Regions from separate parts of the Weissella sp. ESL1156 genome, predicted to be linked through region 2. Evidence: predicted binding sites of a transcription regulator. Region 2 holds the regulator's gene; the other holds the start of a gene.
The links. Region 2 encodes CtsR, which represses protease genes until heat stress. Its sites were predicted from a motif close to TTGGTCAAAAAAGGTCAAANA; they were not measured.

Region 1: ACSKY2_RS04945 (ATP-dependent Clp protease ATP-binding subunit) is a predicted target of CtsR. The motif match lies at 1,552-1,572, and genes of this name have one in related genera.

Annotation. Positions count from the first base shown of each region.
Region 1 covers NZ_CP196372.1:985,601-989,026, reverse strand. The annotation lists gene budA (acetolactate decarboxylase) at 1-294, shown strand, start outside; gene ACSKY2_RS04950 (zinc-binding alcohol dehydrogenase family protein) at 419-1,426, shown strand; gene ACSKY2_RS04945 (ATP-dependent Clp protease ATP-binding subunit) at 1,637-3,426, shown strand, end outside.
Region 2 covers NZ_CP196372.1:1,155,344-1,158,769, forward strand. The annotation lists gene ACSKY2_RS05860 (ATP-dependent Clp protease ATP-binding subunit) at 1-1,434, opposite strand, end outside; gene ACSKY2_RS05865 (CtsR family transcriptional regulator) at 1,436-1,912, opposite strand; tRNA gene ACSKY2_RS05870 (tRNA-Arg) at 2,145-2,218, opposite strand; tRNA gene ACSKY2_RS05875 (tRNA-Gly) at 2,249-2,321, opposite strand; tRNA gene ACSKY2_RS05880 (tRNA-Thr) at 2,328-2,400, opposite strand; tRNA gene ACSKY2_RS05885 (tRNA-Leu) at 2,421-2,503, opposite strand; gene serS (serine--tRNA ligase) at 2,815-3,426, opposite strand, start outside.

The DNA of each region.
Region 1 (3,426 bases), 170 kb from region 2:
ACACAACGCGAGTTTGAAAAACGCGATGTGACAGGAACATTAGTTGGTTACTATTCACCTGAATTGTATCAAGGTACTGTTGCAGCTGGTTGGCATGTTCATTTTTTGAGTGACGATCGTACCTTTGGTGGTCACGTACTAGGATTTGATGCGAATGAGCTTGAAGGTGATTTAACGATTTTTAATGATTATGCACTCCACTTGCCTATTCAAGATAAAGATTTCCGTGAGCATCATGTTGAAATGGCTGGTCTGAAAGAAGGCGTTGCAGCAGCAGAAGGTTCACAAGATTAAGTATTTATACGATAGTAATGACAACAGCGAATAGCGTTGCCATTACTATTTTTTTTATAGTAGAGATAGTATCATATAAGTAGAGGAATAATGGGAAACATGACTTATTATAAGGGAGTGAATCATGACAGAAATGATGAAGGCGGTTGTAACAACAACGGATGCGAACAAACCATTGATAGATAAGAAAATTGAACGACCAAACATGTCGAATCATGATGTGTTGGTTAGAGTTGCTGCAGCAGGCATGAACCCGGTAGATATGAAACAATGGGAATTAGCTGCAGCAGCAGGTCAAGAACGTGTATTGGGATTTGATGCGGTTGGCGAGATTGTCGCAATGGGGGATGATGTGACAAAATTCGCGATTGGTGATCGTGTGTTTTTTGCCGGTGAATTAGGTCGGACTGGTTCTAATGCTGAATATGAAGTTGTTAGAGAAGCGTTGATTAGCGAAGCACCAAGTAGGTTATCGAATGTAGAAGCTGCTGCAATGCCGTTAACATTTTTAACAGCATATGAAATGCTTGCTGATAAATTTCAGATAGAAATGGTTGCCGATGGTGCTAAAGGTGAGACTTTATTTGTGATCAATGGTGCTGGTGGTGTTGGTTCAATGATGATCCAATTAGGCAAATGGCTGGGAATGACAGTTATTGCGACCGCTTCACGTCAAGATACGATTGATTGGGTTAAAAAGTTGGGGGCAGATTTTGTGGTCAATCATTGTGATGATTATGTGACGGCGGTAAAAAAATTAGGGTTTACAACAATACCCTATATTGCTGTACTACATTCACTTGATCAACATTTTGAATCAGCTGCTAAGTTGGTTGATGTATTTGGCCATATTGGTGCGATTGTGCAATCAACGACACCACTGCCTGTTGGTTTGATTAAGAATCAAGCAGCATCACTTGATTGGGAATTTATGTTTGCAAAAACAAATGCTGGTAAAAATGTTGCGACGCAGGGAGCCGCATTGACTTTGTTAGCTAAGTTAGTTGATGAGGGTGTTGTACAATCAACGTTAACCAAAACAATGACGGGGTTATCTGCAAAAACGATTTTAGCAGCACAGAGAGAAGTTGCTATTGGAAATATGATTGGTAAGTTAGTTATTGAATATTAAAATATAATTAAATATATTCAAAAGAATGGACTTTTTATGAACAAAAAATTTATTCTTTTTTATAAAAAAATCGCGTTTTTGACTTGCACTCTATGCATGAGAGTGCTAATATAGATAATGTAAGCAAGGTCAATAAAGGTCAAACAAACGGCAACTATTGTATCTATTGGGAATAATGAATATAAAAGAGATTGTAAGGAGGCTGGTAATATGGCACAAGATCCATTTGGTTTTTCAAATTTTGATGATATTTTTCGTATGATGAATAATGAAGCAACAAGGGCACAACAAGCACAACGTACCCAGCAAAGGCCCCGCCCACAAATGGGACAAGGTAATGGGGGCAATAATAATGGTCAAGGTGATAGTTTACTTGATCAATACGGTATTAATTTGACTGAAATGGCACGTAAGGGTAAGTTCGATCCAGTAATTGGTCGAGATGATGAAATTGCTCGTGTTATTGAGGTGCTTAACCGTCGAACAAAGAATAATCCAGTATTAATTGGTGAAGCTGGCGTTGGAAAGACAGCGGTTGTAGAAGGTTTAGCACAGGCCATTGTTAACGCAAAGGTACCTGGTAAGCTGCAAGGTAAAGAGGTGATTCGTTTAGACGTTGTCTCACTTGTTCAAGGAACAGGTGTGCGTGGTCAATTCGAAGAGCGTATGCAACAATTGATGGATGAAGTATCTAAACGTGAAGACGTCATCCTATTTATTGATGAAATTCACGAAATTATGGGGGCAGGAACAGCAGGTGAAGGTTCAATGGATGCTGGTAATATCTTAAAGCCTGCCTTAGCTCGTGGTGAGTTCCAGTTGATTGGAGCAACGACATTAAATGAGTATCGTAAAATTGAAAAGGATGCAGCGATTGCTCGTCGTTTCCAAACAGTTCAAGTCAATGAGCCATCAACAGATGAGGCACTGCAGATTTTGAAAGGTATTCGTTCGCGCTATGAAGACTACCACAAGGTAAAGTATTCAGATGAGGCACTAGAAGCAGCTGTTAACTTATCAAATCGTTACATTTCAGAGCGTTTCTTGCCAGATAAGGCAATTGATTTAATTGATGAAGCGGGTTCTAAGAAAAACTTATCAGTTAAAATCGCTGATCCAAAAGAACTAGAAAATAAGATTCATTCAACTGAAGCTCAAAAACAATCAGCTATTGAACGTGAAGATTATGAGAAGGCAAGCAAGTTACGTGATCAAGTCAATAATTTGGAATTACAGTTAGAAGCCGTTAAGCAACAAGCACCACAAAATGAAGCTGCACAAACAGTAACAGTGGAAGATATTCAAAAAATTGTTGAGGAAAAGACTGGTATTCCTGTTGGTGAATTAGCAGAAACGGAACAGACACAATTACGAAACTTAGGTGATAATTTATCAGCTCATGTTATTGGGCAAGAAGAAGCCACTGAAAAGATTGCGCGTGCCATTCGTCGTAATCGCGTTGGCTTTAATAAAACTGGTCGTCCAATTGGTAGTTTCTTATTTGTTGGACCAACAGGTGTTGGAAAGACTGAGACGGCTAAGCAGTTGGCAAAGGAACTATTTGGTACAACTGATAGTATGATTCGATTCGATATGTCTGAGTACATGGAGAAACATTCTGTTTCAAAGTTGATTGGAGCACCAGCTGGGTATGTTGGTTATGAAGAAGCTGGTCAACTAACTGAAGCGGTTCGTCGTCGTCCTTATTCATTGATCTTACTTGATGAGGTTGAAAAGGCACATCCTGATGTGATGAACATGTTCTTACAAATTTTAGATGATGGTCGATTAACTGATGCACAAGGTCATGTGGTGTCATTTAAAGATACTATTATTATCATGACATCAAATGCGGGTACCGGTGTCAAAGAAGCAAAGGTTGGTTTTGACCCAGAAGACAGCCAAAGTGGTTCACATCTACTAGAACGCCTCGCACCATATTTCAAGCCAGAGTTTTTGAATCGTTTTGACGGCATTGTTGAATTCAATGCACTTTCAAA
Region 2 (3,426 bases):
TTGATCCACATTTTCTGGATTAGTCTGTGCATCCAAATATTTATCAATGTGCCGTTTTTGTCGCATTTCTTTCTTACGCAGTTCAGCTGCTAATTCAAAATCTAATCGCGCAATTGCTTCATCTTTTTCTTGTTGTAATGTCGCCAATTTTTCTTGTTGCTTTGCTAATGGTGTTTCGTGACCTGTCCGATCAATGCGAACCTTGGCAGCCGCCTCATCCATAATATCAATCGCTTTGTCAGGTAAGAAACGATCCGTGACATATCGTACTGATAATTTCACTGCCTCAACAATGGTTTCATCAGGAATTGCCACTTGATGGTGTTGTTCGTAACGTTCTTTCAAGCCTTTCAAAATAGCAATCGCATCCGCTTGTGTTGGTTCATTCACAGTCACCTGTGCAAAACGTCGTTCTAAGGCGGCATCTACTTCAATATACTTCTGATATTCATCCAAAGTCGTTGCACCAATCGTTTGCAATTCACCACGTGCCAAAGCGGGCTTTAAGATATTTGACGCATCAATGGCACCCTCAGCGCCACCGGCACCAATTAACGTATGTAGTTCGTCAATAAACAAAATGACTTGGCCATCATGTTGGATTTCATCAATGACTTTTTTCAAACGATCTTCAAATTCACCACGATATTTTGTACCAGCAACTAAAGAACCCATATCTAACATCATTAAACGTTTTTGGGTCATATCTGAAGGAACATCACCTGTGACAATACGTTGTGCTAGCCCTTCAGCAATCGCTGTTTTACCAACACCCGGTTCACCAATTAATACTGGGTTATTCTTAGTACGTCGTGACAAAATTTGAATCACACGTTTCACTTCGTTTTCACGACCAACAACTGGATCCATCTTTTGATCACGCGCTAATTGTGTTAAATCACGCGCTAAAGCATCTAACGTTGGTGTTCCTTCTGTTGCTTGTGCTTGATTACCACGTTTCCGTCGTGCATCATGCCGTTTTGCTGTATCACTAACACCCAATTTACGTAAAATTGCACGTCGCATTTCTTGAGGATTAACACCCAAATTAATTAAGATACGTGATGAAAAAATGGTCTCATCTGACAATAATGCCAATAGAATATGTTCTGTTCCTGTACGTTCTTGATGAAGTTTAACGGCATGTTCATTTGCCAATCGAATCATTTCAGCTGCTTTCGGAGAATAGGGCAAATAAGCTTCTTTTTCGGCACGTGATAGTGTGCCATACCCCGTAAATTGTTCAATTTGACTTCTCACATCATCATCAACAACATTAAATTGTTGCATGACTTTACTAGCAATGCCTTCTTTTTCAATTGCCAAAGCAAGTAATAGATGTTCTGTCCCAACAGCTTGATGTTTAAAATGCTTTGCTTGTTCTTGTGCAATAACTAACACATTCTTTGCACTTGGTGTATATTGATTATCCATATTAATTACACTCACTTTCAAACCGTAATCGGTTCAATAATTGTTGTAATAATCTAGCTCGTAAACGACCTTGAACGGTTGCATCGCCAACTGCTAATGCTTCTTTAGACATTAACGTCAAAAGAAGTTCCCCTTCACGTTGTGTCAAGATTTGTTCTCGATATAAACTAGATATTACTGCTGTTGCCGTCCTAAAGCTAACAATCTCAGGGAGACTTTGTCGCATCTCTTCAATCAGATCTGGCTCTGTCCGTAATGCCATTTTTACAATACGAATATAACCACCACCACCACGTTTTGATTCGACGAAATAACCATTTTCGGCACTAAAACGCGTTTTAATGACATAATTAATTTGTGATGGCACGACATTGAAGCGTCGGGCGATTTCAGCACGACGAATTTCAATTTCATTCGCCTGCTGCAAAATTTGTTTCAAGTATGCCTCAATATTATCAGACATATTTGAATCAGCCATGACCTTCACCCCCTTGACCAATATTGACATCATTATAAAACGCATCGTCAAACAATGCTACTAATCAATCATATCTTTTTAAGAGTCGGTCGCAAAATATTTTACAAAAGCTAATTCAAGGTTCGCTTAACTTAAAAATATCAACTTGTCATTATTTTTATTGACTACCCATTTTAAAAAACATGTATTGACACAAAAACCACCAAGATTTCTCTTGATGGTTTGCAATCAATGCACCTAGAAGGATTCGAACCTTCAACCTTCTGATTCGTAGTCAGACACTCTATCCAGTTGCGCTATAGGTGCATGTTCATTTGAAGCTCCCTATTGGAAGTAAGCGAACAACGGGATTCGAACCCGCGACCTCTACCATGGCAAGGTAGCGTTCTACCAACTGAACTATATTCGCATGGAATGCCGACTACTGGATTCGAACCAGCGACCTCTTCATTACTAGTGAAGCGCTCTGCCAGCTGAGCTAAGTCGGCTTCTGTATCGAAAATCGATATACGGATGACAGGAATCGAACCTGCACGCCCTAAGGGCACTGGAACCTAAATCCAGCGCGTCTGCCAGTTCCGCCACATCCGCAACAGACGTCCATCGAGTAAACAACTCTAGACAACTTTTACATTATACCTAATCATTTATTAAGTGTCAACACTCATTTTGATTTGGTATATATCGTAACTGCTATCATGACTAATAACAACTTACCACTCGATACATATTACTAGCTTTTTTATTTTTTTGCAATTCTTTTTTCACTGTTTTGAAAAATTACAATACATTTCCTTATTCTTCATATAAAAAAAACATTAAAATCAATTTTAAAAGTCGCTAATCAACCATGTTAATCTGGTAAATTAGCGACTACGATAAACTATTTTTTTGATCAATGATTATAACAAATCTTCTGCAACAATTTTATCCGCACCAAAGTATGGCCGTAATACTTCCGGAATTGTCACTGTACCATCTTCATTTTGGTAATTTTCTAAGATTGCTGCAACAGTTCGACCAACTGCCAAACCAGATCCATTCAAAGTGTGCACAAATTGTAATTTACCATTTTCATCACGATATTGAATGCGTGCTCGGCGAGCTTGAAATGCTTCTGTATTTGAGACAGAAGAAATTTCACGATAGATATTTTGCTGTGGCATCCACACTTCCACATCATATGTCTTTGCTGCTGAAAAGCCCATGTCACCTGTTGATAATGTGATAACGTGATATGGTAAATTCAATTTCTTCAAAATATTTTCGGCATTGACTGTCATATCTTCCAAAGCTTGATATGAATCCTCAGGCTTTGTGAATTTAACCATTTCGACCTTATTAAACTGGTGCATACGAATCAAGCCACGCGTATCACGCCCTGCTGAACCCGCCTCCTGACGAAAAGCTGGTGATAATGCTGTGACACTATATGGTAACTTTTCTGCATCGATCACTTCTTCACGGAAGTAATTAGTTAGTGGGACTTCTGCCGTTGGAATCAACGTCATGTC